Regions from separate parts of the Amycolatopsis sp. PSD-21 genome, predicted to be linked through region 2. Evidence: riboswitches for the same ligand, from Rfam matches in the RefSeq annotation. Region 2 holds a riboswitch; the other holds the start of a gene.

Region 1 (15,354 bases), 2.4 Mb from region 2:
CGGCGAAGATCGAACTGGCCGCGTACGACGCCGCCGTCACCGACTGGGAGAGGATCCGTGGCTTCGAGCGGCTCTGAACCCCTGATCGGGCTCACGTCCTATCTGGAGCCCGCGAAATTCCTGGTGTGGGAGACCGAAGCGGTGCTGCTCCACCGGGTCTACGTCGACGGGATCGTCGCGGCGGGCGGGATCCCGGTCCTGCTGCCGCCGGTGAGCGGGGCACACGATCGGCTGATCTCCGCCGTGGACGGGCTCCTGCTGGTCGGTGGCGCTGATGTCGACCCGGCGCGCTACGGCCAGGAGCAGCACGCGACGACGTACACGAGGCCGAACCGGGACGCCTTCGAGTTCGGCCTGCTGCGGTCCGCTTTGTCCGCCCGTAAGCCGGTGCTCGGCGTGTGCCGGGGGCTCCAGGTGCTCAGCGTCGCTCTGGGCGGCACGCTCGCGCAGCACCTGCCGGACACTTTGGACAGTGCGGATCACCAACCCGCGCCCGGGACCTTCGGCACCACTACGGTGAGGCTTGCCGAGGGCAGCCGCGTCGCGTCGATCCTCGGCGCCGAGACCAAGGTGCCGTGTTACCACCATCAGGCGATCGACAAGCTCGGCGACGGGCTGGTCCCGGTCGGCTGGGCCGCCGACGGGACCATCGAGGCGGCCGAACTGCCCGGTGACGGGTTCGTCCTCGGCGTCCAATGGCATCCCGAACAGAATCCCGACGACATCAGGCTTTTCGAGGCACTCGTGGAAGCAGCTAAGGAGCGCGCATGACGTTCGAGGTGATCAACCCCGCCACCGAGGAGGTGGTGCGGTCGGTCGAGCTGACCTCGGCCGAGGAGACCGACGCGGCGATCGCCCGCGCGCACGCGGCGTTCCCCGCCTGGCGCGCAGTGGCCCCCGGCGACCGGGCACGGCTGCTGCGCCGGTTCGCCGACGCCGTCGACGCCGACATCGAGAACCTCGCCCAGCTGGAGGTCGCCAACGCCGGCCACACGATCGGCAACGCGCGCTGGGAAGCGGGCAACGTCCGCGATGTGCTGACGTACTACTCCGCGTCCCCCGAACGGTTGAGCGGCAAGCAGATCCCGGTACCCGGCGGCGTGAACATGACGTTCCACGAGCCGCTCGGCGTGGTCGGGGTGATCGTGCCGTGGAACTTCCCGATGCCCATCGCCGGCTGGGGGTTCGCACCGGCGCTCGCCGCGGGGAACACCGTCGTGCTGAAACCCGCCGAGCTCACCCCGCTCACCGCGATCCGCCTCGGCGAACTCGCCCGCGAGGCGGGGATCCCCGAGGACGTCTTCCAGGTGCTTCCCGGCAAGGGATCGGTGGTGGGGCAGCGTTTCGTGGACCACCCGGCGGTGCGGAAGGTGGTGTTCACCGGCTCGACCGAGGTCGGCAAGCAGATCATGGCGGGCTGCGCCGCGCAGGTGAAGCGGGTGACGCTGGAGCTCGGCGGCAAGAACGCGAACATCGTCTTCGCCGACGCCGACCTGGACAAGGCCGCGGCCACCGCGCCGTACGGCGTCTTCGACAACGCCGGGCAGGACTGCTGCGCGCGGTCGCTGATCCTGGTGCAGTCGAGTGTGTACGAGAAGTTCATGGAGCTGCTGGAACCGGCGGTGAACGGTGTGGTCGTGGGGGATCCGCGGCTGGAAGTGACCGAGATGGGGCCGCTGATCTCGGCGGGGCACCACGCGAAGGTCTCGTCCTATGTGGACGAATCCGCGCCGGTCGCCTTCCGGGGCAACGCGCCCGTCGGCCCCGGATACTGGTTCGCGCCGACCGTCGTCACCCCACCGGACCTGCGGCATCCGCTGGCGTCCGAGGAGATTTTCGGCCCCGTCGTCGCCGTGGTCCCGTTCACCGACGAGACGGACGCGGTGACGATGGCCAACCAGACCGAGTACGGGCTGTCCGGCTCGATCTGGACCCGCGACGTCGGCCGCGCCTTCCGCGTCGCGCGCGGTGTCGAAGCGGGGAACCTGTCGGTCAACTCGCATTCGTCCGTCCGGTACTGGACGCCGTTCGGCGGATTCAAGCAGTCCGGGCTCGGCCGCGAACTCGGTCCCGACGCCGTCGACGCCTTCACTGAGACCAAGAACCTTTTTATCAGCACAGAGTGAGCTGGTCTCTTTTCGTATCAAGACCATCAGCACGGAGGAATAGGAAATGGTTCAGCGTTTCGAGGGCCGGGTGGCGGTCATCACCGGCGGCAGCAGCGGCATCGGCCTCGCCACCGCGCGGCGGCTGGCGAGCGAAGGCGCGAAGGTCGTCATCGGCGACATCTCCGCCGAGGCGGGCAAGGCCGCGGCCGAGGAGGTCGGCGGTCTGTTCGTGCAGGCCGACGTCACCGACGCCGAGCAGGTCGAGGCCCTGTTCCAGACCACTGTGGACACTTTCGGCTCGGTCGACGTCGCGTTCAACAACGCGGGCATCTCCCCGCCAGAGGACGACTCGATCCTCACCACGGGCATCGACGCGTGGGAGAAGGTGCAGAAGGTCAACCTGACGTCGGTGTACCTGTGCTGCAAGGCGGTGCTGCCGCATATGCGGCGGCAGGGCAAGGGCTCGATCGTCAACACGGCGTCGTTCGTCGCGGTGATGGGCGCGGCGACGTCGCAGATCTCCTACACCGCGTCGAAGGGCGGGGTGCTGGCGATGAGCCGGGAGCTGGGCGTGCAGTTCGCGCGGGAGAACATCCGGGTGAACGCGCTGTGTCCGGGTCCGGTGAACACGCCGCTGCTGAAGGAACTGTTCGCGAAGGACCCCGAACGGGCCGCGCGGCGGCTGGTGCACGTGCCGGTCGGGCGGTTCGCGGAGCCGGAGGAGATCGCGGCGGCCGTCGCGTTCCTGGCGAGCGACGACGCCTCGTTCATCACGGCTTCGCAGTTCCTGGTGGACGGCGGGATCTCGGGCGCCTACGTCACCCCGCTCTGATCGCCCGCGTTCAGTCCTCTGAATGCGCGGCGTCACTCGTCCCGGTGGCTGGGATGGCGGGCCGCTGACCTGCGCTGTAGTCCTGACGCGTAGCCAGCATCCAGGACCACCCAGGAGGCCAAGCATGACCCGGCAGATGAGCACCGCCATGCGTGACTGCATCGACCTGTGCAACGAGTGCCACGTCCGGTGCGAGGAGATGATGACGCGCTGCATGGAGTTGGGCGGTGCGAAGCTCGGCATGATGATGGTGACCTGCGCGGACATGTCCCGTATGTGCGCCGACATGATGATGCGCTGCTCCGCGATGGTCGCCGACCTCGAGATGATGCGCATGTGCGCGAAGATGTGCGGCCTCGCCTCCCAGATGATGCGCATGTGCGCCGGCGAGTGCGCCAGGACCGGTGACGCCGAGCTCGCCGACGCCGCCGACATGATGGCGCGGTGCGCCGAGCTCTGCGGCACCATCACCGCCGAGATGATGATGGAGAACGCGTAACTCGCGTGCTCAGAGCCGTCACTCGCGTGATTGAAGGCGTAACTCACGAGTTACTGCTCTGATCACGTGAGTTACGGCTCCAAGCACGCAAGTGACGTGCTCGGCCGTAAGTAGACGCGCGTCGAACACGCCAGGTACGGTGTGCGCACAACTTCAGACAGGGCCGTCGAGCTGGAGCGGGAGAGCCCCCACGAACGTGGTGGGGCACCGAAGGAGCAAACTCCCCGGAATCTCTCAGGTACCCACTACCGCTTCACGCGAGGCCACTCTGGAAAGCAGGCGCGCAAGTGCGTCTCACCCAAGGTGAAAGCCACCCCGGTCACGGGTGGTGAAACTCTCAGGTGCCATGACAGAGGGGGAGTTCCCAGCGCACCGGTCTATCCGGCGCCTGACCCAAGGAGCTCCCTTGACCAGTACGTCCTTCGACGACCGGCACATCGGCCCCTCGGAGTCCGAGCAGGCCAAGATGCTCGCCGAGGTCGGCTACGGCAGTCTCGATGCCCTGGTGCAGGCCGCCGTGCCGTCCGCGATCCGGGTCACCCGCGATCTCGAACTTCCCCCCGCCGCGTCCGAAGAGGACGCCATCGCCGAGCTTCGCGCGCTCGCCGCGCTCAACAAGCCGATGACCCAGATGATCGGCCTCGGCTTCCACGACACGGTCACCCCGGCGGTCATCCGCCGCAACGTGCTGGAGAACCCGGCCTGGTACACGGCGTACACGCCGTATCAGCCGGAGATCTCGCAGGGCCGTCTCGAAGCCCTCCTCAACTTCCAGACCATGGTCTCCGAGCTGGCCGGTCTCGCCACCGCGAACGCCTCGCTGCTCGACGAGTCCACCGCCGTCGCCGAGGCCGTCATGCTGATGCGCCGCGCGTCGAAGGCGAAGTCGAACAAGGTCGTCCTCGACGCCGAATGTCTGCCGCAGACCATCGCGGTCGTCCGCACCCGCGCCGAGGCCATGGGCGTCGAGGTCGAGGTCCGCGACCTGCTCACCGGCCTGCCGGAGGAGTTCTTCGGTGTCGTCGTCCAGTACCCGGGCGCTTCCGGCGTGCTGCGCGGCGCGGGCTTCTACTCCGCCATCTCCGAGACCGCGAAGGCCGCCGGCGCGCTGTACACCGTCGCCGCGGACCTGCTCGCCCTCACGCTGATCACCGCGCCGGGTGAGTTCGGCGCGGACATCGCCGCCGGTTCCACCCAGCGCTTCGGCGTCCCGCTCGGTTACGGCGGCCCGCACGCCGGGTACATGGCCGTCCGCGCCGGGCTCGAGCGCTCGCTGCCGGGCCGCCTGGTCGGGGTCTCGGTCGACGCCGACGGCAACCCCGCGTACCGCCTCGCCCTGCAGACGCGTGAGCAGCACATCCGCCGCGAGAAGGCGACCTCCAACATCTGCACCGCGCAGGTCCTGCCCGCCGTGCTCGCCGCGATGTACGCGGTCTACCACGGTCCCGACGGCCTCAAGCGCATCGCGACCCGCGTCCACGGGCTCGCCGCCGGCCTGGCGGACGCCCTCCGCGCGGCAGGCGTGGAGGTCGTCCACGAGGGCTTCTTCGACACCGTCCTCGCCCGCATGCCCGGGCAGGCCGAAGCGGTCGTCGCGGTCGCGCGCGAGAACGGGATCAACCTCGGCCCGGTCGACGCCGACCACGTCCGCATCGCCGTCGACGAGGTCACCACGCCCGCGATCATCGCCAAGGTGCTCAACGCGTTCGGTATCGACACCCCCGCCGCCGACGCCAGCGCGCTGCCTGCCGGCCTCGGCCGCGAGAGCGACTACCTGACCCACGAGGTCTTCCACTCCCACCGCTCCGAGACCGCGATGCTGCGCTACCTGCGCAGCCTGTCCGACCTCGACTACGCGCTCGACCGCGGCATGATCCCGCTCGGCTCCTGCACGATGAAGCTCAACGCCACCACCGAGATGGAGCCGATCAGCTGGCGCGAGTTCGCGGGGATCCACCCGTTCGCCCCCGCCGACCAGGCCGAGGGCTACCACACGCTGGTCGAGCAGCTGTCGAGCTGGCTGGCCGAGGTCACCGGCTACGACAAGGTGTCGCTGCAGCCGAACGCGGGCAGCCAGGGCGAGCTCGCCGGCCTGCTCGCGATCCGCGCGTACCACCACGCCAACGCTCAGGCCGAACGCGAGGTCTGCCTGATCCCGTCGTCCGCCCACGGCACGAACGCCGCCTCCGCGGTCATGGCCGGGATGCGCGTCGTCGTGGTGAAGTGCACCGCCGAGGGCAACGTCGACCTCGAAGACCTGCGCGCCAAGGTCGAGGCCAACCGCGACACGCTGTCCGCGATCATGGTCACGTACCCGTCCACGCACGGCGTGTACGAGAACGGCATCGACGAGCTGGCCAAGATCGTCCACGACGCGGGCGGCCAGGTCTACGTCGACGGCGCGAACCTCAACGCGCTGCTCGGGCTCGCCAAGCCGGGTGAGTTCGGCGGCGACGTCTCGCACCTGAACCTGCACAAGACCTTCTGCATCCCGCACGGTGGCGGTGGCCCCGGCGTCGGCCCGGTCGCGGTCCGCGCGCACCTCGCGCCGTACCTGCCGAACCACCCGATGCTGGAGAAGGCAGGCCCCGAAACCGGTGTCGGCCCGATCAGCGCCGCCCCGTACGGCTCGGCGTCGATCCTGCCGATCTCGTGGGCGTACGTCCGCATGATGGGCGCGGGCGGGCTCACCGCCGCGACGCAGGTCGCCGTCCTCGCGGCGAACTACGTGGCCAAGCGCCTCAACCAGCACTACCCGGTGCTCTACACCGGTCAGGACGGCCTGGTCGCGCACGAGTGCATCCTCGACCTGCGCGGGCTCACCAAGGAGACCGGCGTCAGCGTCGACGACGTCGCGAAGCGCCTGATCGACTACGGCTTCCACGCGCCGACCATGTCGTTCCCGGTCGCGGGCACGCTGATGGTCGAGCCGACCGAATCCGAGGACCTCGGCGAGATCGACCGCTTCATCGCGGCGATGATCGCCATCCGCGCGGAGATCGACGCCGTCGCGCAGGGCAAGTGGGCCGCGGACAACAGCCCGCTGCGCAACGCCCCGCACACCGCCGAGACCCTGGTCGGCGACTGGGACCTGCCGTACGACCGCGAACTGGCGGTGTACCCCGCCGGGGTGAACCGCAAGTCCAAGTACTGGCCCCCGGTGCGCCGCATCGACGGTGCGCGCGGGGACCGTAACCTCGTCTGCTCCTGCCCGCCGCTCAACGCCTACGAGAACTGAGGCACTTGATGTCGAAAGAGACGTCCCTGCACGGAGTCCACAAAGGACTGGGTGCGCTGTTCACCGATTTCGCGGGCTGGTCGATGCCGATCCGCTATTCCAGCGAGCTGGCGGAGCACAAGGCGGTCCGCGAGGCCGCTGGCCTGTTCGACCTGTCCCACATGGCCGAGATCGAGGTGACCGGCCCGCAGGCGGCCGACACCCTCGACTTCGCGCTGGTCGGCAACCTGTCCGGGGTCAAGCCGGGCCGGGCGCGCTACACGATGATCTGCGACGAGAACGGCGGTGTGCTGGACGACCTGGTCGTCTACCGCCTCGCCGACGAGAAGTTCCTGGTCGTGGCCAACGCGGGCAACGCCGACGTGGTCGCGGCGGCGCTGGCCGAGCGGGTCTCCGGGTTCGACGCGGTCGTCGAGAACAAGTCCGAGGACGTCGCGCTGATCGCCGTCCAGGGCCCGAAGGCCGTCGAGATCCTCGGCGCCGTCACCGACGCCGACCTGGGCGCGCTCAAGTACTACGCGAGCGTCCCGGCCGTCGTGAAGGGCCACGACGTCCTGCTCGCCCGCACCGGGTACACCGGCGAGGACGGCTTCGAGCTGTACGTCCCGGCCGGTGAGGCTCCCGCCGTCTGGCGCATCCTGACCGACGCCGGCGAGCCGCACGGCTTGCTCCCGGCCGGCCTGGCCTGCCGCGACACGCTGCGTCTCGAAGCCGGAATGCCGTTGTACGGCAACGAACTCAGCCTCCAGCTGAGCCCGTTCGAGGCCGGCCTCGGCCGCGTGGTCAAGTTCGAGAAGCCGGGCGACTTCGTCGGCAAGGCCGCGCTCGAAGAGCTGTCCAAGAAGGACGTTCCCCGCGTGCGTGTCGGGCTCAAGGGCTCCGGCCGCCGCGCGCCGCGGCACGGCTACACCGTCCTGGCGGGTGACACCGAGATCGGTGAAGTCACCAGTGGTGCCCTTTCGCCGACGCTGGGTTATCCGATCGCCATGGCCTATGTGGACCGGGAGCACTCCGAGCCCGGCACCGAGCTTTCCGTCGACATCCGGGGCCGTATCGAGCCCGTCGAGGTCGTCGCCCTGCCCTTCTACTCCCGCGCCTGAAAGGCCCCTTTTCGATCATGAGCATCCCCCAGGACCTGAAGTACACGAAGGAACACGAGTGGCTGAACGTCGCCGACGGCGTCGCCACCGTGGGCATCACCGCCTTCGCCGCCGAGTCGCTCGGTGACATCGTGTTCGTCCAGCTCCCCTCGGTCGGCGACACCGTCACCGCGGGCGAGGTGTTCGGCGAGGTCGAGTCGACCAAGTCGGTCAGCGAGCTGTACGCACCGGTGGACGGCGAGGTCGTCGAGGTGAACGAGGCCACAACGGACACCCCCGAGCTCATCAACTCGGACCCGTACGCCGAAGGATGGCTCCTGAAGGTGCGTCTGTCCGGCGACGTGCCCGCCCTGCTCGACGCCCAGGCGTACGCCGTCCTGACCCAGGAGAACTGAGATGTTCAACGCTGCCCTGTCCGAAGTGGACCCCGAGGTCGCCACCGCCGTCGCGGCCGAACTCGACCGGCAGCAGTCGACCCTGGAGATGATCGCCTCGGAGAACTTCGCCCCGGTGGGCGTGCTCGAGGCGCAGGGTTCGGTGCTGACCAACAAGTACGCCGAGGGCTACCCCGGCCGCCGCTACTACGGCGGTTGCGAGCACGTCGACGTCATCGAGCAGCTGGCGATCGACCGCGCGAAGGCCCTCTTCGGCGCCGAGCACGCCAACGTCCAGCCGCATTCGGGCGCGCAGGCCAACGCCGCCGCCATGGTCGCGGTGCTCAACCCCGGCGACACCATCCTCGGTCTCGACCTCGCGCACGGCGGGCACCTGACCCACGGCATGAAGATCAACTTCTCCGGCAAGCTCTACAACGTCGTCGCCTACCACGTCGACAAGGAGACCGGGATCGTCGACGTCGAGGAGATCGAGCGCCTCGCCAAGGAGCACAAGCCGAAGCTGATCATCGCCGGCTGGTCGGCGTACCCGCGTCAGCTCGACTTCGCCGAGTTCCGCCGCATCGCCGACGAGGTCGGTGCGAAGGTCATGGTCGACATGGCGCACTTCGCCGGTCTCGTCGCCGCCGGGCTGCACCCGAGCCCGGTGCCGTACGCCGACATCGTCACCACGACCACGCACAAGACCCTCGGCGGTCCGCGCGGCGGCATCATCCTGTGCCGTCAGGAACTCGCCAAGAAGATCAACTCGGCGGTGTTCCCCGGCCAGCAGGGTGGTCCGCTGGAGCACGTCATCGCCGCCAAGGCCGTCGCGCTCAAGATCGCCGCGAGCGAGGAGTTCCGCGAGCGCCAGCAGCGCGTGCTCGAGGGCGCGAAGATCCTGGCCGACCGCCTTTCGCGCACGGACTGCAGCGAGGCGGGCGTCCGCGTGCTGACCGGCGGCACCGACGTGCACCTGGTGCTCGTCGATCTGGTCAACTCCACTTTGGACGGTCAGCAGGCCGAGGATCGGCTGCACTCGGTCGGCATCACGGTCAACCGCAACGCCGTCCCGTTCGACCCGCGGCCGCCGATGGTCACCTCCGGCCTGCGGATCGGCACCCCGGCGCTGGCGACCCGCGGCTTCGGCGCCGAGGACTTCGCCGAGGTGGCCGACGTCATCGCCGAGGCGCTGCGCCCGGACTTCGACGAGGCCCTGCGCCAGTCGCTGTCCGCCCGGGTCGAGCTGCTGGCCAAGAAGCACCCGCTGTACGCGGACCTCAACCGATGAGCGCGCTCCCCGAGGGGCGCAAACTTCTCCGGCTCGAGGTCCGCAACGCGCAGACCCCGATCGAGAAGAAGCCGCCGTGGATCAAGACCCGGGCCCGCATGGGTCCGGAGTTCACGGAGCTCAAGGGACTGGTCAAGCGTGAAGGCCTCCACACCGTCTGCGAAGAAGCCGGCTGTCCCAACATCTACGAGTGCTGGGAAGACCGTGAGGCGACGTTCCTGATCGGTGGGGATCAGTGCACGCGGCGTTGCGACTTCTGCCAGATCGACACCGGCAAGCCGGCGGCGCTGGACCGGACCGAGCCGCGGAAGGTGGCGGAGTCGGTGCAGGCCATGGGCTTGCGCTACTCGACGGTGACCGGTGTCGCGCGTGACGACCTGGAGGACGGCGGTGCGTGGCTGTACGCCGAAACCGTGCGCCAGATCCACGCGTTGAACCCGGGCACCGGTGTCGAGCTGCTGATCCCCGACTTCAACGCCGACCCCGACCAGCTGGCCGAGGTGTTCGGTTCGCGGCCTGAGGTTCTGGCGCACAACGTCGAGACGGTGCCGCGGATCTTCAAGCGAATCCGGCCTGGTTTCCGGTACGCGCGGTCGCTGGAGGTCATCACCCGCGCTCGCGAGGCCGGCCTGGTGACGAAGTCGAATCTGATCCTGGGCATGGGCGAGACCCCGGACGAGGTCGCGCCCGCGATGAAGGACCTGGTCGACGCGGGCTGCGAGATCCTCACGATCACCCAGTACCTGCGCCCCTCGCCCAGGCATCACCCCGTGGACCGCTGGGTCAAGCCGGAGGAGTTCGTCGAGCACTCGAACGCTGCCGAGGCGATGGGCTTCGCTGGTGTGATGGCCGGGCCGCTCGTACGCTCGTCGTATCGGGCCGGGCGGCTGTTCGCGCAGACGAAGGCCCACCGCGGCGAAGAGCTGTCGGAGAACTTGGCCCATCTCGCCGCCGAAGGGCCCGCGGCCCAAGAAGCCAGCTCACTGCTGGCCAGATAGGAAGGAGGGCAGATCAATGGCGATCAGCGTCTTCGACCTGTTTTCGATCGGCATCGGCCCTTCCAGCTCCCATACGGTGGGTCCGATGCGCGCCGCACTGACCTTTGTGGACGGTCTGGCCGCCGACGGCGACCTGACGGCCACGACGCGGGTCCAGAGCGAGCTTTTCGGCTCGCTGGGCGCCACCGGGTTCGGGCACGGCAGCGACAAGGCCGTGCTGCTCGGGCTGTCGGGGGAGCGTCCGGAGGAGATCGACACCGACACGGTGCCCGGCAAGATCGCGGAGATCCGCGAATCCTGCCGGTTGAAGGTGCGTGGTGAGCACGAGATCGTGTTCACCGAGGACACCGACCTGACCATGCACCGGCGGAAGTCGTTGCCGGCGCATCCGAACGGGATGATCTTCCGCGCGTTCGACGCCGACGGGAAGGTGCTGCGCGAGCGCACCTACTACTCCGTCGGCGGCGGGTTCGTGCGGGACGAGTCCTACGAGACCGACACTGTCGTCGTCGAGGACTCGACGCGGCTGGAGTTCCCGTTCCGTACCGGCGCGGATCTGCTGAAGCACTGCGAGGACACCGGGCTGCCGATCAGCGAGATCATGCTGCGCAACGAGCTTTCGTGGCGCACGCGTGAGGAGGTCCGCGAAGGGCTGCTGGAGATCTGGCAGGTCATGGCGGAATGCGTGCGCAACGGCTGCGAGCACGAGGGCGTCCTGCCGGGCGGGCTGAAGGTGCCGCGCCGTGCGAAGGCGTTGCACGAGAAGCTGCTCGCCGAGGACGGCGTCGGCGACCCGCTGTACGCGATGGACTGGGTGAGTCTGTATGCGCTGGCGGTCAACGAGGAGAACGCCGCGGGCGGCCGCGTCGTCACCGCGCCGACCAACGGCGCCGCGGGGATCATCCCGGCCGTTCTGCACTACTACCAGCGGTTCATCCGGGGTTCGTCGGACGACGGCATCGTGACGTTCATGCTGACCGCGGGCGCGATCGGCTCGATCCTCAAGCAGACGGGCTCGATCTCGGGCGCCGAGGTCGGCTGCCAGGGCGAGGTCGGTTCGGCCAGCGCCATGGCCGCCGCTGGGCTGACCGAGGTCCTCGGTGGTTCACCCGCGCAGGTGGAGAACGCCGCCGAGATCGGCGTCGAGCACCACCTGGGGCTGACCTGCGACCCGGTCGGCGGGCTGGTGCAGATCCCGTGCATCGAGCGCAACGCCGTCGGCGCGTCGAAGGCGATCCACGCCGCGCGGATGGCGATGCGCGGCGACGGTTCGCACGTCGTGACGCTGGACAAGGCGATCAAGACCATGCGCGAGACCGGCGCCGACATGAGTGTGAAGTACAAGGAAACCGCACGCGGCGGCCTCGCCGTGAACGTCATCGAGTGCTGACGCCCGCGTTCAGTCCTCTGGATGCGGTAGTTGCATACGCAAGTACCGCATCCAGAGGACGAATTGCGGGCCGCCTAAACTCGAAGGGTGGAGTCGAGCACGGTCGCGAACGCGGGTGACGCGCTGTTCCGCCCGGTGCGCGCGGGCAACGCCTTCGAGGAGACCGTCGAAAGGCTGCTCCAGGCGATCCGGCTGGGTGTGGTCGGCGCTGGTGAGCGGCTGCCTTCGGAACGCGAGCTCGCCGAGCGGCTCGGGGTCAGCCGGGTGACGCTGCGCGAGGCCATCCGCGCGCTGTCCGACGCGGGTTACGTCGAGTCGCGGCGCGGGCGGTACGGCGGCACGTTCGTCAACGACGTCCTGCCCGACCCGCCCGCCACCGAAGGGCGGAAGGTCGACAACGCCACCCTGGAGGACACGCTCGGCCTGCGGCACGTCCTGGAGACCGGCGCCGCCGAGATGGCGGCGTCGCGGTCCCTCACCCCGGCCGACCGCCAGCATCTGACCAGCACGCTCGCCGAGGCGGCGGCGGCCGACGTCGGCGACTACCGGCGCAAGGATTCGCGGCTGCACCTGGCGATCGCCGAGGTCACCGCGTCCGGCTCGCTGACCACGGCGATGGCCGACGCGCGGATGCGGGTCAACCAGCTGCTCGACATGATCCCGCTGCTCGAACCGAATCTGGAGCACTCCAACGCCCAGCACGAGGCCATCGTCGACGCGATCCTCGCCGGGGATTCGGAGGCGGCCCGGCGGGCGATGACGGAGCACGTCGAGGGGACAGCTTCGCTCCTTCGGGCCTTCCTCGCCTGACCGCGTTTCGTCCTCTGAATGCGGGAGGGGGTTGGGCGCGATTCGGTGATTTTCCCACAACCTTTTCACTCGTTCGGGCGTCTAACCTGGCGTGGAGAACCCGGATGAGGCAGACGCACCCGAGTCGCAGACCACGGCCACCCCTGAGCCGAAAGGGAAGAAGCGCAGGTGGCGGCGGATCGCCGCCTGGACGCTCGGCCTGCTCGTCGGCATCCCCGTCGTCGCGTTCGGGCTCGCGTACGTCCTGCTCGACGTCCGCAGCCCGCAAGAGGTCCTCGCCGACCTCGACAAGACCGTGGTCCTGCAGAACGCCGACGGTTCCGAACTGCTCAAGGTGGTCCCGCCCGGCGGCGACCGGCTGTTCGTGCCGTACGACGCCGTCCCCGCGAAACTGCGCGACGCGATCGTCGCGACCGAGGACCCGACCTTCTGGGACAACGAGGGCTTCGACCTCACCGGGCTCGGCCGCGCGCTGGTGACCGGCGTCGGCGGCGGTTCGGGGATCACCCAGCAGTACATCAAGAAATCCACCGGCAACGAGGACGCCACCCTCACCCGCAAGTTCTCCGAGCTGGTGCTCGCCACGAAGATCACCCAGCAGCAGACCAAGAAGGAGATCTTCGAAAGCTACGTCAACATCATCTCGTTCGGCCGCGGCACCTACGGCCCGGCGTCGGCGATGAACGCCTACTTCGGCCGCAAGCTGGACGACTCGATGACCTGGAGCGAGGCGGCGTTCCTCGCGGGCATGATCCAGTCGCCTTCGGTGCACGACCCGTACGCCTCCAGCCATGAGCACGCGATGAAGCGCTGGTCCTACGTGATGAACAAGCTGGTCGCACGCGGTTACGTCAGCCAGGCCGAAGCGGTCACCATGACCTACCCGGAGGACGCGATCCAGGCGCCGTCGGAGACCCGGGCCGGTCGCGTGACCTACGAGCAGTACCACATCAAGCAGCAGGTCCTCGCGGAACTGGAACAGGTCGGCTACCCGCTCGACCGGCTCCGCGGCGGCGCGATGAAGGTCGAGACGACCATCGATCCGCGAGCGCAGGCCGAAGCCGAGAAGGCGGTCAAGGAACGCTTGAAGGGGCAGCCGGAGCACTTCCGCGCGTCGCTGGTCGCCGTCGAACCCGGGACCGGCGCCATCCGCGCCTACAACGGCGGTGGCTGGAGCGTGCACGACTACGCCGGTACCCCGTACGGCACCGGCTCCGCCTTTCAGCCGTTCATCCTCGCCGCCGGTCTCGAACGGGGAGTGAACGTGGACGAGCCGCTCAAGGCGCCCGCGGAGGTCGACTTCCTCGGCGAAACCTTCAAATTCGAGGACCAGTGCGGTGAAGCCGGGAAGTGCACGTTGCGCGAGGCGATGGGGCGGGGCGCCCGGGGCCCGTTCGTCGACCTGGCGAAGAAACTGGGCGCGGAAGCGGTCCGCGAAAGCGCCCGCGCGGCCGGGATCCCCGAGACCGTCGACGGCGCGGTGACACTGCGGGAGAAGGACGGATTCCTGATCAGCCCCGGGATCGCGGTCGGCCGGTATCCCCTGCGCCCCAGCGACATGGCCGGTGCCTACGCGACCTTCGCCGCCGACGGTATGCGCGCCACCCCGCATCTGGTGTCGAAGATCCGGGACGAGAACGGCGAGATCGTGTGGGAACGGCCGTCGGACAGGGCGCCCGCGTTCAAGGACGACGAGGCGCTGAGCCGCCGGATCGCGAGCGAAATGAGCCAGGTGCTGGCCACCGGCCTGAAGGACCGCCCGGCGGCGCTGAAGACCGGCGACTTCCAGTTCGACGAGACGGACGACAACGCCGGCGGCTGGGCGGTCGGGTACACGCCGCAGCTCGCGACGGCGGTCTGGGTCGGCTCCGACGAGCCGCGCCGGATGCGGGACGCCGCCGGGGAGAAACTGACCGGGCAGACGATCCCGGCCGACGTGTGGCAGCGCTTCATGAACGGTGTGCACCAGGGGACGCCGGTGCGGTGGCCGGAGGGCTCGGGTCCGCGGCCGGTCACGACGGCGCCGCGGTGAGGCCTGTTCGTGGTGTCGCGAAAGCCACTTTCGGGACATCAGACGTCGCGAAAGTGGCTTTCGCGACACGGTCACCGGGGGCACGGCGCCGGACCGGTCCACGCCCGGAGGTTGCGAAAGCCACTTTCGCAACCTTCAACGTTGCGAAAGTGGCTTTCGCAACACCCGGCCGGACCGCGACGACCCGGCCGAGGGAGCCGTCAGGGCTTCACGAGCACGACGGTGAGCCCGTCGTAGCCCTTGCTGCCCACCGTCTGGACGGCCGTCGCGTCGACGCGGGGTTCGGCGGCGATCATCTCGTGCAGCCGCCTGATCCCTTGGACGTTCGGGTCTTCGCTGGCGGCGTCGGTGACCGCGCCACCGCGGACGACGTTGTCGACCACGATCACGCCGCCGGGCCGGACGAGCTTCAGCGACGCCTCGAAGTACGCCGGGTTGTTGACCTTGTCGGCGTCGATGAAGGCCAGATCGATCGGGCCCTCGACCGAGGGCAGCAGGTCCAGCGCCTTGCCGACGCGGACGTCGACCAGCCCGCCGAGCCCGGCCGCTTCGATGTTGGCGCGCGCGACCTCGGCGTGCTTCGGGTCGTATTCGAGGGTGACGAGCCTGCCCTGCGGCGGCAGGGCGCGGGCGAGCCAGATCGTGCTGTACCCGCCGAGCGTGCCGATCTCCAGGATGGACC
Region 2 (15,354 bases):
GGCGGCGGAAGACCCGCTTCTGCTGTACTTCACCTCGGGGACCACCGCGAAGCCGAAACTGGTGCAGCACACGCAGGTCTCGTACCCGGTCGGCCATCTGTCCACAATGTACTGGATCGGCCTCGAACCGGGCGACGTCCACCTCAACATCTCCTCGCCCGGCTGGGCGAAACACGCGTGGAGCAACGTCTTCGCGCCGTGGAACGCCGAGGCGACCGTGTTCCTGTACAACTACGCGCGGTTCGACGCGGTCTCCTTGATGGCGCAGATGGACCGGTGCGGTATCACCAGCTTCTGCGCCCCGCCGACGGTGTGGCGGATGCTCATCCAAGCGGATCTGACCGTGCTGAAGACGCCGCCGCGCAAGGTGGTCGGCGCGGGCGAGCCGCTCAACCCCGAAGTGATCGACCAGGTCGAAAAGGCTTGGGGCGTCACGATTCGCGACGGTTTCGGGCAGACGGAGAGCAGCGTCCAGATCGCCAACACACCCGGGCAGGACGTCGTGCCGGGGTCGATGGGCCGCCCGTTGCCGGGCTTCACCGTGGCGCTCGTGGACCCCGTCACCGGCGAACGGGCGCAGGAGGGCGAGATCTGTCTCGACCTCGAAAAGCGACCCGTCGGGCTGATGGCCGGGTACGCCGACGACGAGGAACGTTCGGCCGCGGCCTTCGCGAACGGCTTCTACCACACCGGTGACGTCGGATCGATCGACGAACGCGGCTACATCACCTACGTGGGCCGCACGGACGACGTCTTCAAGGCCTCGGACTACCGGATCTCGCCGTTCGAACTGGAAAGTGTCCTGCTCGAACACGAGGCGGTCGCCGAAGCGGCCGTCGTCCCCGCGCCCGACCCGATCCGGCTCGCGGTACCGAAGGCGTATGTCGTCCTGACGAACGGACACGAACCGACAGCCGACACCGCGGTGTCCATCCTGGCTTTCTGCCGTGAACATTTGGCTCCGTACAAGCGAATTCGCCGCCTGGAGTTCACCGAACTACCGAAGACGATCTCCGGCAAGATCCGGCGCGTCGAACTTCGCGGCCGCGAGAACGAGGCCGACGGCCGTCCGGCGGGGGAGTTCCGCGAGGAGGACTTCCCGCAGCTGAAGGGCTGACCGGCCCGAACTCCGAACTCGCGTGCTTGAACACGTAACTCGCGTGTTTGAAGGCGTAACTCGCCCAGCCGGTGAGTTACGCCTCCAAGCACGCGAGTTACGTCTCCAGACACGCGAGTTACGCCTCCGGACACGCGTGACGGACGGGGCCGTGTGGGTCGAACGACCCACAGCGCGGTAACCGGAACCGCGTTAGCATCCTCGGCAGTGAATCGTTGACAACCCGTGGGGGTCACGGGTCTCACCTTCCCTGCTTGAAAGGTGTTCCTGTCATGCGCATTCGTTTCCTCCTGCCGATGCTCGCCCTGGTGGCCGGGCTCGGTACCGCGGTGGCCGCTCCGGCCGCCGCCGATCCTGGCCCGGTGACGGCGGGCGAAGTGTCCGTCGCCGACGCCTGTTACTCCTGGGGGCGCACGTTGTCCCAGGGCGCGTCCGGTGAGGACGTCCGGCAACTGCAGATCCGCGTCGCCGGCTACCCCGGTTACGGGGGCGTGCTCGCCATCGACGGCCAGTTCGGCGCGGGCACCAAGGCCGCGGTCACCCGCTTCCAGCAGGCGTACGGGCTGGCCGCGGACGGCATCGCCGGATCTGCCACGTTCAGCAAGCTCTACGCGTTGCAGGACGACGACTGCACGCCGGTCAACTTCACCTACGCCGAACTGAACCGGTGCAACTCCGACTGGTCCGGCGGCAACGTCTCAGCGGCGACGGCGAAGGCCAACGCACTGGTCTCGATGTGGAAGCTGCAGGCGATGCGGCACGCCATGGGCGACCGGCCGATCGACGTCAACGGCGGCTTCCGCAGCGTCTCCTGCAACAACGCCGTCGGCGGGGCGACCAACAGCCGTCACCTCTACGGCGACGCGGTCGACCTCGGGGCGGGCTCGCAGGGCTTCTGCGGGCTGGCCAGGCAGGCCCGCAACCACGGGTTCAGTGAGATCCTCGGCCCGGGCTACCCCGGCCACAACGATCACACCCACGTGGCACACCGGTCGACGCGGTTCTGGTCGGCGTCCTCCTGCGGGATCTGAGTCACTCCCAGCGCCACAACGACGGCGGCCGTCCTCCCTTGGGGAGGGCGGCCGCGTGTTCGGTGGTGCGCCGCAGACCGGGGACCCGCTCCATGGTCCGGCCGAGGTTGGCCGGATAGGGGCGGTCCCCGGTCAGCGCTTCGGTGACGTCCAGCGCCTGCGCCGTCGTGAAGATCCGCCCCAGCAGCCCGGCGGTGAAGGCGACGTCCCGCCACAGCCGTTCGGCCAGCATCGGACGGCAGTCCGCCACGATCCGGTCGTGGTCGAACGCCAGCGGCGGGACCTCGTCCAGCGGAGCCCATACCACCTTCCCCGGCTCGTCGAGCGCGGGATCCACCGTGGCCCACAAGGCGATGGAGAGCGTGGGGCCGCGGGGATCACGGTTCGGCTCGTCGAAGGTGGCGAGCTGTCCCGTGGCCGAGACGGCGTCGGGCGAGAGGCCGAGCTTCCCGACCACCGCCCGGTGCGCCGCCTCCCTCAGCCGCTCCCCGAGCCCGAGCAACACCCCTGGCAAGGCGAGTTCACCCGCGAACGGCTCGGCGGCTCGCGGCGCGATTCCCAGCAATACTTTCCTGGTGCCGGGCGCGAACCGCACCACGAGCACGTCAACGGACACCGGCGTCGACTCGATCACGCGTTGATTGTCGACCTTGCCTCCGTGACCCGGTAACCGGCCCTGTCCGGGCTGTACCCGGCGACGGCCACCGGAAGCCGCTCGGCGAACCACGCCAGCGGATCCGGCAGTTCGACGGCGGGGGAGCCCTCACGGGGCACGACCTTCAGCCCGGTCGCGTCGAGATGGGTCACCGCGAGCGCGTCCACCCCGTCGCAGGCCGCGATCGCGTAGTCGAGCAGGGCCGCGTCGAGATGACCGGCCCGCCACGCGCCCTGGAACTCGCCGGTTTCGTTGTGTGCCTCAGGAAAGCGGGCGAGCACGGCGGCGGACTCGGTCGGCAGTGGTCCCGCGCCGTGCCGGGTGAGGTACGTCCGCGTGACACCCAGGACGGCGTGCGGGCGCCCGGCCAGCAGCGCGCGAGCGTTGTGCGGCGTGGTGGTGGACCAGGTCGTATGCGGGTGGAATCCGTGGTGCTGGTCGAGGAGAGCCCCCTGCGCTCCCTCGAAGACCAGCCGTCCGGAATCCGCCAGCCGTCCCGTTTCGTCCCCGTCGGTGATCCGCACCGCGTCCGCGAAATCGCGGTACAGCGCCACCAGTTCGTCCACGCCGTGCGGTGGCGTGGCGAGCGGAGCGTAGAACCGTGCGAGCGCGTCCAGCTTGCGTCGCAACACCGAAGGGTCGGCGCAGTCGGCGACCGTGGGCGCTTCCCCCGGCGTCCCGATGACCTCCTGGTTTTCCACCACCTCGCCCGGCACGGCCCCCGGCAGCAGCGAATACCAGACGGTCTCGCCGATGCCCTTGCCGCACGAGCCGTGCCGGTTCGCGCCCCGGGCCTCCTCCCGCGCCCGGTTGGCGTGGATGTGGAACGGCGTCGTGAGCAGAGCCCGGCCGTCCACGCTCAGCAGCGAGAGCGGATTCCGGACGCCGACCGCTTCGAGCCGCCGCGCCTCCGCGGCCAGCGCGAACGGCTCGACCAGCACGAACCGTGAGAGGTGGGTGGGCACGCCGGCGAACGTGCCCGCCCCGAACTGGCTGAACGTGTGGTGCCGCCCGTCCACGACGACGTTGTGCGCGGCCTGCGCGCCGCCGTTGAAGCGGACCACGGCGGTGGTGGGCCGGGCGGCGCAGAGCGCGTCGACCACCGCGCCCTTGCCTTCGTCGCCGAAGCCGAGCCCGACCACCACCACGTGTCCGTCAAGGAGACTCATCGCAGCACCACGTCGCTCGGCCCACCCGGCTCCGGCACGGCCGAGGTGACGACCGATTTGGTGCCCAGCTTCGCCAGCGCCTTGCCGACCGCCTTGCTTTCGGCGACCGAGCCGACGTCCGCGAGATCGGCGAGCGCCCGGTCGACGTCGACGACCCGCTCCTCCAGCCCGATGGTGGCCGCGATCAGTTCGCACACCGCGCCGGGATCGTCGAGCTTCAGGAAGTTCTGGCCGAGCAGATCGCTCCAGTGCTCGCCGATCTGCGGGTCGTTGTAGTACGAAGACTGGTTCGGCAGCACGAAGTAGACGTGCCACTTGCGGGCCAGCTCCCGGTACACCGAGGCCGGGTCGATGTCCTCCCGCACGTCGTCCCCGATCACGCGGCGGATGTGGCGCGCCTCCAGCGCCGGCTTGTTCAGCTCGTCGCCGATGATGAACAGGTAGCCCTTGCGGCCGCGGTTCTGCCACGCGTCGGTCACGACGTGCCGGGCCATGAAGTACGCGGCCAGTTCGTAGGACTCGCTCTTCTGCCCGCCGCCACCGCCTTCGAGGAAGATCGTGCGCAGCTGCTCGTCCATCCGGTTGTCCGATTCGAACTGCCCGACCTGCAAGGGAACCCGGTCGCTGTCGGCGTCGCCGATCGCGCCGAACATCACCTGCGGGTCGGCCAGGTACCCCCGGCGCTTCAGCAGGCCGTGCAGCTTGCCGAGCTTGCCCTGCATGACCCGCGGCACCCGGCGCATCGAGCCGGTGACGTCGAACAGCACCGCGATCGGCGTCGAATCGGTGTGGTCGGCCGAATCCCGGCATTCCCGGACCGCGTTCAGCGGGTCGAGCGCCGGTGCGACCTTCCAGTCTTTCGCGGGCTTGGAGCGGAGATCGGCGGTGTAGCCGAAGTCGTCCTCGCCCTTGGCCTTCCGGAAGGTCTTCGCGGCGGCGTAGGCGTTGTCGTCCCAGTGTCCGTGTCCCATGGTCAGGCTCCTGTCTCGGGGATGGTGAAGGGTCGGAAGGTGCGGGGGCCGTAGAGGTCGTCGAGCAGCGCGTCGTATTCGTCGAGCAGATCGGCGGCGTCGGGCCGTTGCGCCGGAGCTTCCTGCGTGCACCAGGTCGCGAACTCGCGTTGGCGGGTTTCTTCCCGTGCAAGGAGTTCCAGCATCATGCGGTGGAGCATGTGAACGTCGGTGGCGGTGGTCACCGGAAGTCCTTTGTGGACTTCCGGTGGGTAGTGGATGGACTTGTCCGCCGCCAGCGGGAGCACACCGTCCTCGACGGCGAAGGACCAGCCGACGACGACGATGCCGTGCTGTCCCGGATGGACGAGCACGTTGTCCGCGGTGAGGTGGCCGTGGACGACACCCGCCCGGTGCGCGCCCGCCACGGCACGCAGGAGGCGGCGATGCATCCACGCGTAGTCGCGGCCGTCGAGCCCGCTGGGAAAGGCCTTCCCGATATCGGCGAGGGTGACGAACCCGTCGACGAGCGGATCGAGGACGCTGAACGCTCGGTCGCCCCTGGCCACCGGACCCGAGGTGTCCAGCAGTCGCGGGTAGTAGGGGCGCAGCCATCGGTGCCGTTCGGTGAAGCCGTCGAGCTTGCGCAGCGCCGCCCACTCGGCGTGGATCAGCGGGTTGAGCGCCGGGTCGCGGACGAGTTTCACCAGATGCGGCCCGGTCGTCCGGTAGGTCGTCGCGACACTGCCCACCGCGTGCGGCGCGGTGAGGGTGTACGCCGACGTCGCCGTGGTGACCGTCTGGCGCCGGGAGCGTTTCCAGTCGTCGTGGAGGCGGTTGAGGGTGGCGGCGGCGCGGTGGGCGCGCTCGTCGCCGGGGTTGCGGTCGGGGTGGAGAACGGCCGCCAGTTCGCGGTAGCGATGGCGCGCGAACAGAGCGGCCGCGTCGACCGTGTTCTCGATCATCGTCACGGCGTCTTCCCTGGTGAGCATAGTTTGAGTCTAGACGACTCTTACCTAGGTTCGCAAGGGGGTGGGTACAAATCCCGTGCCGTGCCGCCACGTCGGCGAATAGCCTGGAACGGCCGAACGAAAGGACTTTCTTGTCGGGTGAACCGCGGAGTTCCAAGATGCCCGCCCGGACGCTGCTGGCCGGGATCCCGCTCGTCTTCCTGTTGTGGGTGACCGGGGGAGCCCTCGCCGACCGTGTCCGCGAACTGGATACCGGGCAGGACGTCACGGTCACCGGCGTCTCCGGATGCGTCGAGGACGGCCCGCCGATGAGCGGCCGGTTTCCCTATTGCACGGCCAAGTGGCGGTTCGACGACGGGCGCACCGGTCACGGGAGGATCGACGGCGAAAGAGTCGAGAAAGGCGACCGGATCTTCGCCGTCGACGGATTCGCCTACTCGTCGAGGTCCAATCGGGTCTTGAGTCTGTGGATGGTCGTGCTGTGCGGCCTGGTCTTGCTGGGCATGCTGATCGGACTCGGTGTCCTGTACCGGATGGACCGGAGCCGGCGGCGTCGCGAGCGGTGACGCCGCCGGGTGTTCTCAGCTCCGGGTGGCTTCGATCTGGCGCTCGTCCTCGGTCGAGCAGCTCGTCACCGGGTCGTTCGGCCCGCTCCCGCAGGTCCAGGGGCCGACCACCACGGGGCCGGGCCCCTGCGGTGACGCCGCCTCGGCCGGCGTCAGCTTGGCGAAGTACTCCGTGAGCACCTGCGTCGCTTCGGCGCACTCGGCCTTGCCGCGGACGACGACCTTGTTCTTCGCGCCCTGGAATCCGGTGACCTCGCCACAGGGCGTACCGGCCAGGACCTGATCGGCCGCGGGGGCGGGAGAGGGCGGCGGCGCGGCGGCGGGAGTGGGGTCCGCGCCGCAGCCGCTCAGCAGGACGACGGCGAACGCGGCGGGGAGCACGGCGAGGCTCTTCATGGGCCCTTCTTCTCGAGGATGGTTCATTCGGTTCATTCCACGGGGACGACGGCGGCGAACACGTTCTGATCGCCCTTGCTGCAACTGGTTCCGCCCTGCGCGGCGGGAGCGCCGGAGACGCACAGCCAGCCGTCCACGGTCTCGCTGACCGGTTCGTCCGAGCCCGCGGACTGCCGTCCGGCGATCGTCTTGTGGAACGAACCGACGATCCCGGTCGCGTCCGCGCACGAGACCCCGGGGCCGTTGAGCACCTGCAGGGTCAGCCCGCTGGCCGCGGTGACCGTCCCGCACGAACCCTGAACCGGTTCAGCGGGTTTCGGCTGGGAGGTGGGAACCGGTGCGGCGGACCGGCTCGGCGCGGTCTGCGACGGGATCGGCGGCACCGGCACGCTGGACACCGCGGTGGGAAGCGAGGGCGGCGAGGCCGACATCAAGGTGACAGGCGGTGGCGGATCTTCGCCCGAACAGGCGGCGAGCGTTCCGACGGCGGCACAGACGGCGCAGGCCGCGAACAGGCGCCGCCACGTTCCCATGGTGGTCGAGACGGGCAAGGCGATCCTTTCGTCGGCCGGTCGTGGCCGGCCCATTCTCACCCGGCCGGGCCCGATCCCGTGGCATTGAGCCACGTTCGATTCGCGGGAGGCTATCGCGCCCCCGCCGCCGTGCTTCGCGAGGACCGCTCGGCGACTGTCCATTGTGGACGATTAACATGCCGTTCACAGCGCGACAACATCCTGCTGTCGTTGCGAACCGATCGGACGAATCCGGCGTGGAGCCGTTAACGCGCGGCCTCGTTCTGCCGAAAACAAAGGTAGCGCTCCGGCGTGTCCCAGTCCCCGTCACCGAAACCGTGAGAGCGATGAAGACCGACGAACAGACCGACCCCGCGTCATCCCAGGCCGCCGCACCGGCGAGCACGGAACTGCCACCGACGGCACCGTGCACCGTCGTCTGGTGTGGCGGCCGCCCGTACGTCCTCGAAACCTCCGCCGGCCACAACCGCTGGATGGGCACCGATCACCGGGGCAGGCCCGTGGCGCTGACCAGCGCGGACCTGCAACGCCGCGGCTGGACCCACACCCGGGCCAGCTGACGCGGGAGGACCTGCCGCCGCTGGCTAGGCTGAGCGGGTGAGTACGCCCCCCGAACCGAGCGTGACCAGCGAAGAGCCTTCCCTGCTGCGGCAGGCCCTGAATGTTCCCAACATGCTTTCGATCCTCCGGCTCGCCGGGGTGCCGGTCTTCCTGTGGCTGCTCCTCGGCCCGAAGGAGGACGGCTGGGCGCTCGCGCTGCTCGTGTTCAGCGCGCTCACCGACTGGCTCGACGGCAAACTCGCCCGCTGGCTCAACCAGATGTCCCGGCTCGGCCAGCTGCTCGACCCCGCCGCCGACCGGCTCTACATCCTCGCCACCCTCATCGCCTTCCTGATCCGCGACATCATCCCGTGGTGGCTGGTGGTCCCGCTGGTCGTCCGCGAGGCCGTCCTCGGCGTCTGCGTGCTGCTGCTGCGGCACCGCGGGTTCGCCCCGCCGGAGGTCACCTACATCGGCAAGGGCGCCACGTTCGTGCTGATGTACGCGTTCCCGTTCCTGCTGCTCACCCAGGGCGGTTCCGACATCGCCGCGATCGCCCGCCCGATCGGCTACGCCTTCACGGCGTGGGGCGCGGTGCTGTACGTCTATTCGGGCGTGCTGTACGTCGTCCAGACGGCACGGGCGCTGCGAACGGCCGATCCCGCCGAGTTGCGGGAGGCGCCGGGCGCGTGACCCGGCGGGATGCGAAACTGCGCGCGTCGGTTTCGAGCGAGGGCAAGAAAGGGGAGCGGCGTTGTCCACTCCAGAAGAACTGCGGTACACCGAGGAACACGAGTGGGTCTCCGTGCGCGACGGAGGGCTCGTGCGCGTGGGCATCACGGAGTACGCCCAGGACCAGCTCGGTGACGTGGTGTTCGTCGAACTGCCCGAGGTCGGCAAGCAGGTCGGTGCGGGCGACGCGTTCGGCGAGGTCGAGTCGACCAAGAGTGTTTCGGAGCTGTTCGCCCCGCTCGACGGCGAGGTGGTCGCGGTCAACGACGCGGTGACCGAGTCACCCGAGCTGATCAACAGCGACCCCTACGGCGAAGGCTGGCTGATCGAGCTCCGGCTCGACGACGCGAGCTCGGTGGAATCCCTGCTGGAGGCCGAGGCGTACCAGGCGCTGATCAAGGAATAGCCGCAGGCCGCGGCCCTTCGGGAAGAGTAGGGGGAGCCGCGGGCCGGAGATTCGATCAGGCACGGTACGTTTGACTCCACACGTTCTTGAGTAGTGGCAACACACATGCGTTAGGAGAGCTCAGGTGAGCACGAACGACGGGCCCGGCGTTCCCCCGGAGCAGTCTCCGGAGCGGACTTCTGTCTTCCGGGCCGACTTCCTGGCCGACGTCGAAGGCACTGAGGCTCCTCCGGCTGCCGAGGCCCCCGTCCAGGGTGTGGACGCGCTGCCCGCGGGTTCCGCGCTGCTGGTCGTCAAGCGGGGCCCGAACGCGGGTTCGCGCTTCCTGCTGGACCGCGACACCACCAGCGCGGGACGGCACCCGGACAGCGACATCTTCCTCGACGACGTCACGGTCTCCCGGCGCCACGCCGAGTTCCGCCGTGAGGGTGGCGAGTTCGTCGTCATCGACGTCGGCAGCCTCAACGGCACCTACGTCAACCGCGAGCCGGTCGACCAGGCCGTCCTCGCCGGTGGCGACGAGGTGCAGATCGGCAAGTTCCGCCTGGTCTTCCTGACCGGCCCGGGTCACGGGGGCCAGGGGGCACGGTGACGGCGGCCGGGCGGCCTGATCGGGATGCGTCGCAGCGCGATGGGTTGAGCATCGGGGCCGTGCTGGCACAGCTGCGCGGCGACTTCCCCGATGTCACCATCTCCAAGATCCGGTTCCTCGAGGCGGAGGGTCTGGTCCAGCCGGGCCGGACCCCGTCGGGGTACCGGCAGTTCGCTCCGGCGGACGTGGAGCGGTTGCGGTTCGTCCTGTCCGCCCAGCGGGATCACTACCTCCCGCTGAAGGTCATCAAGGAACAGCTGGACGCGGCGGATCAGGGCGCCGCGCCCGCCGAGCACACCGCGGCGATGCCGCGGCTGCCGCGGAAACTCGTGTCACTCGACGCCCCCGGGGAGAACGGCGGACTGCCGTCCCCGGGGGACTTCGAGACCGATCGCGAGATCAGGCTGACCGAGGAAGATCTGCTCCGCCAGGCTGGGATCGACGCCGCCACCCTGGCTGAGCTGCGGCAATACGGTCTCGTCCGCCCGGGAGCGGCGGGGTTCTTCGACCCGGACGCGGTCCTCGTGGCGAAGACCGTGAAGGCGATGACCGAATTCGGTATCGAGCCGAGACATCTGCGTGCCTTCCGGGCCGCGGCCGACCGCGAGGTGGGCCTGCTGGAGCAGATCGTGACCCCGGTGTATCGGCATCGTGACGAGGACGCCCAGGCGAGGGGCGACGAGGTCGTCCGGGAGCTGGCCGCCTTGACCGTGGCGTTGCACACGCTCTTGGTGAAGGCCGGAATACGGGCTGTCACAGGCGGTTGAACGGCTTCGGGGGACCGGGAGCCGTTGTCGGGCCACTTGTCAATGCCTGAATGTTCGGCACCCTATGCCGTACCGTGAGAGTTGGGTTTGCCACGGGCGAACCGAGAATGTCGGAGACAGCGAGCACAGCGCTCGGAAGACGGGTAGCGTCGGGACTGCCGTCGCTTGGTCGTCGAGACAAGCGTTGCAGCCCGTGCGCACGAGAGGGAGGCGAAGCCCGATGAGCGAGATGCGCGTCGTCGGCGTGCGGGTGGAGCTACCCGCGAATCAGCCGATCTTGTTGCTGCGGGAAACCGAAGGCGAGCGTTACCTGCCGATCTGGATCGGCTCGGTCGAGGCCACCGCCATCGCCTTGGAGCAGCAGGGAGTCCGCCCGGCCCGTCCGCTCACCCATGACCTGCTCAAGGAGGTCATCGGAGCGCTGGGCCGCGAGCTGGAGCAGGTCGTCATCACCGATCTGAAGGAAGGCACGTTCTTCGCGGAGCTGGTCTTCGACGGGGACATCCGGGTTTCGGCCCGCCCGAGCGATTCGGTGGCGCTGGCGCTGCGGGTCGGGGTGCCCATCCACGCCGTGGACGCGGTGCTGGAGGAAGCGGGCCTCATCATCCCCGACGAGCAGGAGGACGAGGTCGAGAAGTTCCGCGAGTTCCTCGACTCGGTCTCGCCGGAGGACTTCCGCGGCGCGGACACCTGATCCCGAGACTTGAACGAAGGGGCGGCGCCTGATGGTGCCGCCCCTTCGTCGTACGTGCGTTTAGTCCTCTGAATGCGTTCGCGAATGCTTCTTGTACTTCGGCGTGGTGCGAAGGCCGAGTTTCCTCGGCTGAGCCGAGGCAAGGGGCCCTTCACGCGCGGCCGCTGGGACTGCCCTCACGGACTTCCGCAGGACGGCCGTGGCTCAGGCGGCGGTCGCCTTGACGAACAGGTCCGCCAGCTCGCGCCCGTAGCGCTCCAGGTCCAGCTTCGGATCCGCCGCGAACTTCGCCGCGACGCCGTCGATGGCCTGCGCGATCGACAACGCCATCACGTCCGGCGCGAACTCGCCGAAAGCACCTTCCTGCTGTCCCTGCCGCAGCTGACGTTCGAGCCGGCCGGTCCGGAACTCTTCGACCAGCGGCGCCGACATGAACCAGCCCTCGGCGTCCGAGCTGCTCGAACCCATCTCGACCATGACCCGCACGAGTTCCGGGTACGAGCCGAGGAACGCGATCTCCGACTCGATGTAGCCGCGCAGCAGCCCGGCCCGGTCGGTCGTGCCCTGGATCCGCTCCTCGAGGAACTTGTCCTTCATCCCGGTCGCGGTGGTGACCACGGCCTGCATCAGGCCCGCCTTGTTGGTGAAGTGGTACGAGATGATCCGGGTGCTGGACAGCCCGGCCCGTTCCTTGATCTTCGCGAACGACGTCTTGTGGTAGCCGAGGTCGGAGATCGTCGCGATCGTCGCCCCGATGATCTGGGCCCGCCTGGCCGCCTCGGCGACCGACAGCCCCAGCTCCGCCTGGACCTCTTGCATGGCGCTCTGCGTGGAGGGAGTTACTTGCATGAGTAAAAAATAACACGCCCGAGTAAAAGTGGCAACGGTGCAGCCGAACGGGGGACTGTGCTCGACAAGCCTCAAGAAGAGCTTGAGGTGGACCGCGCGTCGCGTTGACCGGTTTGCCGGACGCGCTTACCGTCAATGGAGGTGAATCGCCAAGGTGTGATTCGGATGTCTGGGGCATTCGTCTTGACGAGGAACTCCGGTGCGGGCTCACGTGGGTCCGCGCGGCTTTGTTCGCCGGCCGCCAGGTCGGGCGAGGGGAGGCATGGCGTGGTCGAGGCTGGTAGCCCTCAAGAGCCGCTCGTTCCGGTCGCTGACGGCGAGCAGGGCGAGCTGTTCCCCGACTCTTCCCTCCCGGACGAACTCGTCGGTTACCGCGGTCCCGCCGCCTGCCAGATCGCCGGGATCACCTACCGGCAGCTCGACTACTGGGCCCGTACAAAGCTGGTCGCGCCGAGTATTCGCACTGCGCACGGCTCCGGTTCGCAGCGGCTCTACTCGTTCAAGGACATCCTCGTCCTGAAGGTCGTCAAGCGGCTGCTCGACACCGGCGTCTCCCTGCAGAACATCCGCGTCGCCGTCGACCACCTGCGCCTGCGCGGCGTCCGCGACCTCGCCAAGGTCACCCTGTTCTCCGACGGCACCACCGTCTACGAGTGCACTTCGCCCGAAGAGATCGTCGATTTACTCCAGGGTGGGCAGGGTGTCTTCGGGATCGCGGTCAGCGGCGCGATGCAGGAGATCAGTGGCACCATCCACGAGTTCCCGGCCGAGCGGGCCGACGGCGGCGTGATCGAAACGGTCACACCGGACGAGCTCACGCAGCGCCGCAACGCCCGTCGCACCGGCTGATCATGAGGCCGCGGACGCGGCAGGGTAGGCTCACTTCCGCGGTCGACGAATCCGCGCGGGAGAGACCGAGCCGATAACCGTTGAGCTCGGCGCCGAAGGAGCAAGTCCTCCCCGGAACCTCTCAGGCACCCTGGACCGCGCGGAAGAGACGCCTCTGGAAAGTGGTTCGCCAGGTCACAGCCTGGCGGCCCCGCCGACGGTGCAAGCCCGGCTCAACACTCGGGCGAAACTCTCAGGCGCCCCCACGGGGGTACGGACAGAGTGGGGAGGGCCAGGACAATCGTCCCGGCCCCACCCCCGCGTCTTGGGAGGTCCCCGATGGAGCCCGGTTCACTGGCCGCCCTCGAATCCGGAACCCCCTTCGCGGACCGGCACATCGGCCCCGGCGCTGAAGAGCTCGCCCGCATCCTCGACGTCGTCGGCGTCACCTCCCTGGACGAGCTCGCCGAGCGGGCCGTCCCCGCCTCGCTGCGGGAGTCCGCGGCACCGCTGGAGCTGCCGCCGCCCGCGACCGAGACCGGCGCACTCGCCGAGCTCCGCGCGCTGGCCGCGCGCAACCGGCCGATGGTCCAGATGATCGGCCTCGGCTACCACGACACCGTGACCCCGCCGGTGATCCGCCGGAACGTGCTGGAGAGCCCGGCCTGGTACACCGCGTACACGCCGTATCAGCCGGAGATCTCGCAGGGCCGTCTCGAAGCGCTGCTGAACTTCCAGACCATGGTCTCCGACCTGACCGGCCTGCCGATCGCTAACGCCTCCATGCTGGACGAGGCGACCGCCGCGGCCGAGGCGATGACGCTGGTCCGCCGGGCGGGCAAGGCGAAGTCGGACCGGTTCGTGGTCGACGAGGACACCCTTCCGCAGACGATCGAGGTCCTGCGCACCCGCGCCGAGCCGCTCGGTATCGAGCTGGTGACCGCGGATCTGTCCCAGGGCATCACGGGGCTCGGGCTCGGTGGGGACTTCTTCGGCGTGCTGCTGTCGTATCCGGGCGCGTCGGGTGTCGTCCGCGAATGGGACCACACCATCTCCGAGGTCAAGGCACTGGGCGCGGCGGTGGTGATGGCCGCGGATCCGCTGGCGCTGACCCTGTTGCGCCCGCCCGGTGAGCTCGGCGCCGACGTCGCGATCGGGTCGACGCAGCGCTTCGGTGTCCCGATGGGCTTCGGAGGGCCGCATGCGGCGTATCTCGCCGTCCGGCAGGGGCTCGAACGGCAGTTGCCCGGACGGCTGGTGGGGGTGTCGAAGGACGCCGACGGCGCGCCCGCGTACCGGCTCGCGCTCCAGACCCGTGAGCAGCACATCCGCCGCGAGAAGGCGACGAGCAACATCTGCACCGCCCAGGTGCTGCTGGCGGTGATCGCGTCGATGTACGCGGTGTACCACGGTCCCGAAGGCCTGCGCGCCATCGCGAACCGCGCGCACCGGATGGCCACGGTGCTCGCGGCGGGGCTCGCCGAGAACGGTGTGGACGTCGTGCACTGCGAGTTCTTCGACACCGTGACGGTCTCCGTTCCGGGGCGTGCGGCGGGGATCGTCGGCACGGCCAGGGAACTCGGGGTCAACCTGCGGCTCGTGGACTCCGACCATGTGGCCGTCGCGTGTGACGAGACGACGACCCGCGAGCATCTTTCCCTGGTGTGGAAGGCGTTCGGGATAGCGGTGTCCGATGTGGACTCGCTCGACGCGGACACCGCGGACGGCTTCCCGCCGGATCTGCGCCGCACCAGCGACTACCTGACGCATCCGGTCTTCCACGCGCATCGCTCGGAGACGGCGCTGCTCCGGTACCTGAGGTCGTTGTCCGGCAAGGACGTCGCGCTCGACCGGAGCATGATCCCGCTCGGCTCCTGCACGATGAAGCTGAACGCCACGGCCGAGATGGAGCCGATCACCTGGCCCGAGTTCGCCGGGCTGCACCCGTTCGCGCCCGCCGAAGACGCTGCGGGGCTGCTCACCGTGGTCAAGGATCTGGAGCGGTGGCTCGCCGGCATCACCGGCTACGACGCGGTGTCCCTGCAGCCGAACGCCGGAAGCCAGGGCGAGTTCGCCGGGCTGCTGGCGATCCGCGCCTATCACCGCGAACGCGGGAACGCGGCACGCGACGTCTGCCTGATCCCGTCCAGTGCCCACGGGACGAACGCGGCTAGCGCGGTCATGGCCGGGATGCGGGTGGTCGTCGTGAAATGCGACGACGAGGGCAATATCGACCTCGGCCACCTCAAGTCCACTGTGGACGAGCACGCGGACGACCTCGCCGCGATCATGATCACCTACCCGTCGACGCATGGCGTCTACGAGGACACCGTCCGTGAGGTCTGCGCGCTGGTGCACGACGCGGGCGGCCAGGTGTACGTCGACGGCGCGAACCTGAACGCGCTGATCGGCGTGGCGCAGTACGGGAAGTTCGGCGCCGACGTCTCACATCTGAACCTGCACAAGACCTTCTGCATCCCGCACGGTGGCGGCGGGCCGGGTATCGGTCCGATCGGCGTCCGCGCGCATCTGGCGCCGTACCTGCCGAACCACCCGCT

Evidence for each region. A riboswitch is a leader RNA that binds a small molecule or an ion and turns the genes downstream of it on or off. The one in region 2 is predicted to bind glycine.
Region 1: another riboswitch for glycine. It lies ahead of gcvP (aminomethyl-transferring glycine dehydrogenase); the one in region 2 lies ahead of gcvP (aminomethyl-transferring glycine dehydrogenase).

Annotation. Positions count from the first base shown of each region.
Region 1 is NZ_CM145712.1:6,890,951-6,906,304, reverse strand. It holds gene ACZ1DY_RS32350 (glutamine synthetase family protein) at 1-77, shown strand, start outside; gene ACZ1DY_RS32345 (gamma-glutamyl-gamma-aminobutyrate hydrolase family protein) at 58-771, shown strand; gene ACZ1DY_RS32340 (aldehyde dehydrogenase family protein) at 768-2,126, shown strand; gene ACZ1DY_RS32335 (3-oxoacyl-ACP reductase) at 2,173-2,940, shown strand; gene ACZ1DY_RS32330 (four-helix bundle copper-binding protein) at 3,065-3,439, shown strand; glycine riboswitch at 3,607-3,700, shown strand; gene gcvP (aminomethyl-transferring glycine dehydrogenase) at 3,846-6,677, shown strand; gene gcvT (glycine cleavage system aminomethyltransferase GcvT) at 6,686-7,777, shown strand; gene gcvH (glycine cleavage system protein GcvH) at 7,795-8,172, shown strand; gene glyA (serine hydroxymethyltransferase) at 8,174-9,442, shown strand; gene lipA (lipoyl synthase) at 9,439-10,440, shown strand; gene ACZ1DY_RS32300 (L-serine ammonia-lyase) at 10,457-11,830, shown strand; gene ACZ1DY_RS32295 (FadR/GntR family transcriptional regulator) at 11,918-12,640, shown strand; gene ACZ1DY_RS32290 (transglycosylase domain-containing protein) at 12,732-14,672, shown strand; gene ACZ1DY_RS32285 (O-methyltransferase) at 14,873-15,354, opposite strand, start outside.
Region 2 is NZ_CM145712.1:4,476,435-4,491,788, forward strand. It holds gene ACZ1DY_RS21045 (AMP-binding protein) at 1-1,117, shown strand, start outside; gene ACZ1DY_RS21050 (D-Ala-D-Ala carboxypeptidase family metallohydrolase) at 1,390-2,148, shown strand; gene ACZ1DY_RS21055 (NUDIX domain-containing protein) at 2,150-2,782, opposite strand; gene ACZ1DY_RS21060 (adenylosuccinate synthetase) at 2,779-3,972, opposite strand; gene ACZ1DY_RS21065 (hypothetical protein) at 3,969-4,943, opposite strand; gene ACZ1DY_RS21070 (adenylate cyclase) at 4,946-5,914, opposite strand; gene ACZ1DY_RS21075 (hypothetical protein) at 6,052-6,459, shown strand; gene ACZ1DY_RS21080 (hypothetical protein) at 6,475-6,855, opposite strand; gene ACZ1DY_RS21085 (hypothetical protein) at 6,888-7,406, opposite strand; gene ACZ1DY_RS21090 (hypothetical protein) at 7,715-7,948, shown strand; gene ACZ1DY_RS21095 (CDP-alcohol phosphatidyltransferase family protein) at 7,986-8,621, shown strand; gene gcvH (glycine cleavage system protein GcvH) at 8,683-9,066, shown strand; gene garA (glycogen accumulation regulator GarA) at 9,191-9,658, shown strand; gene ftsR (transcriptional regulator FtsR) at 9,655-10,425, shown strand; gene ACZ1DY_RS21115 (bifunctional nuclease family protein) at 10,646-11,119, shown strand; gene ACZ1DY_RS21120 (TetR/AcrR family transcriptional regulator) at 11,324-11,938, opposite strand; gene ACZ1DY_RS21125 (MerR family transcriptional regulator) at 12,236-12,817, shown strand; glycine riboswitch at 12,864-12,965, shown strand; gene gcvP (aminomethyl-transferring glycine dehydrogenase) at 13,136-15,354, shown strand, end outside.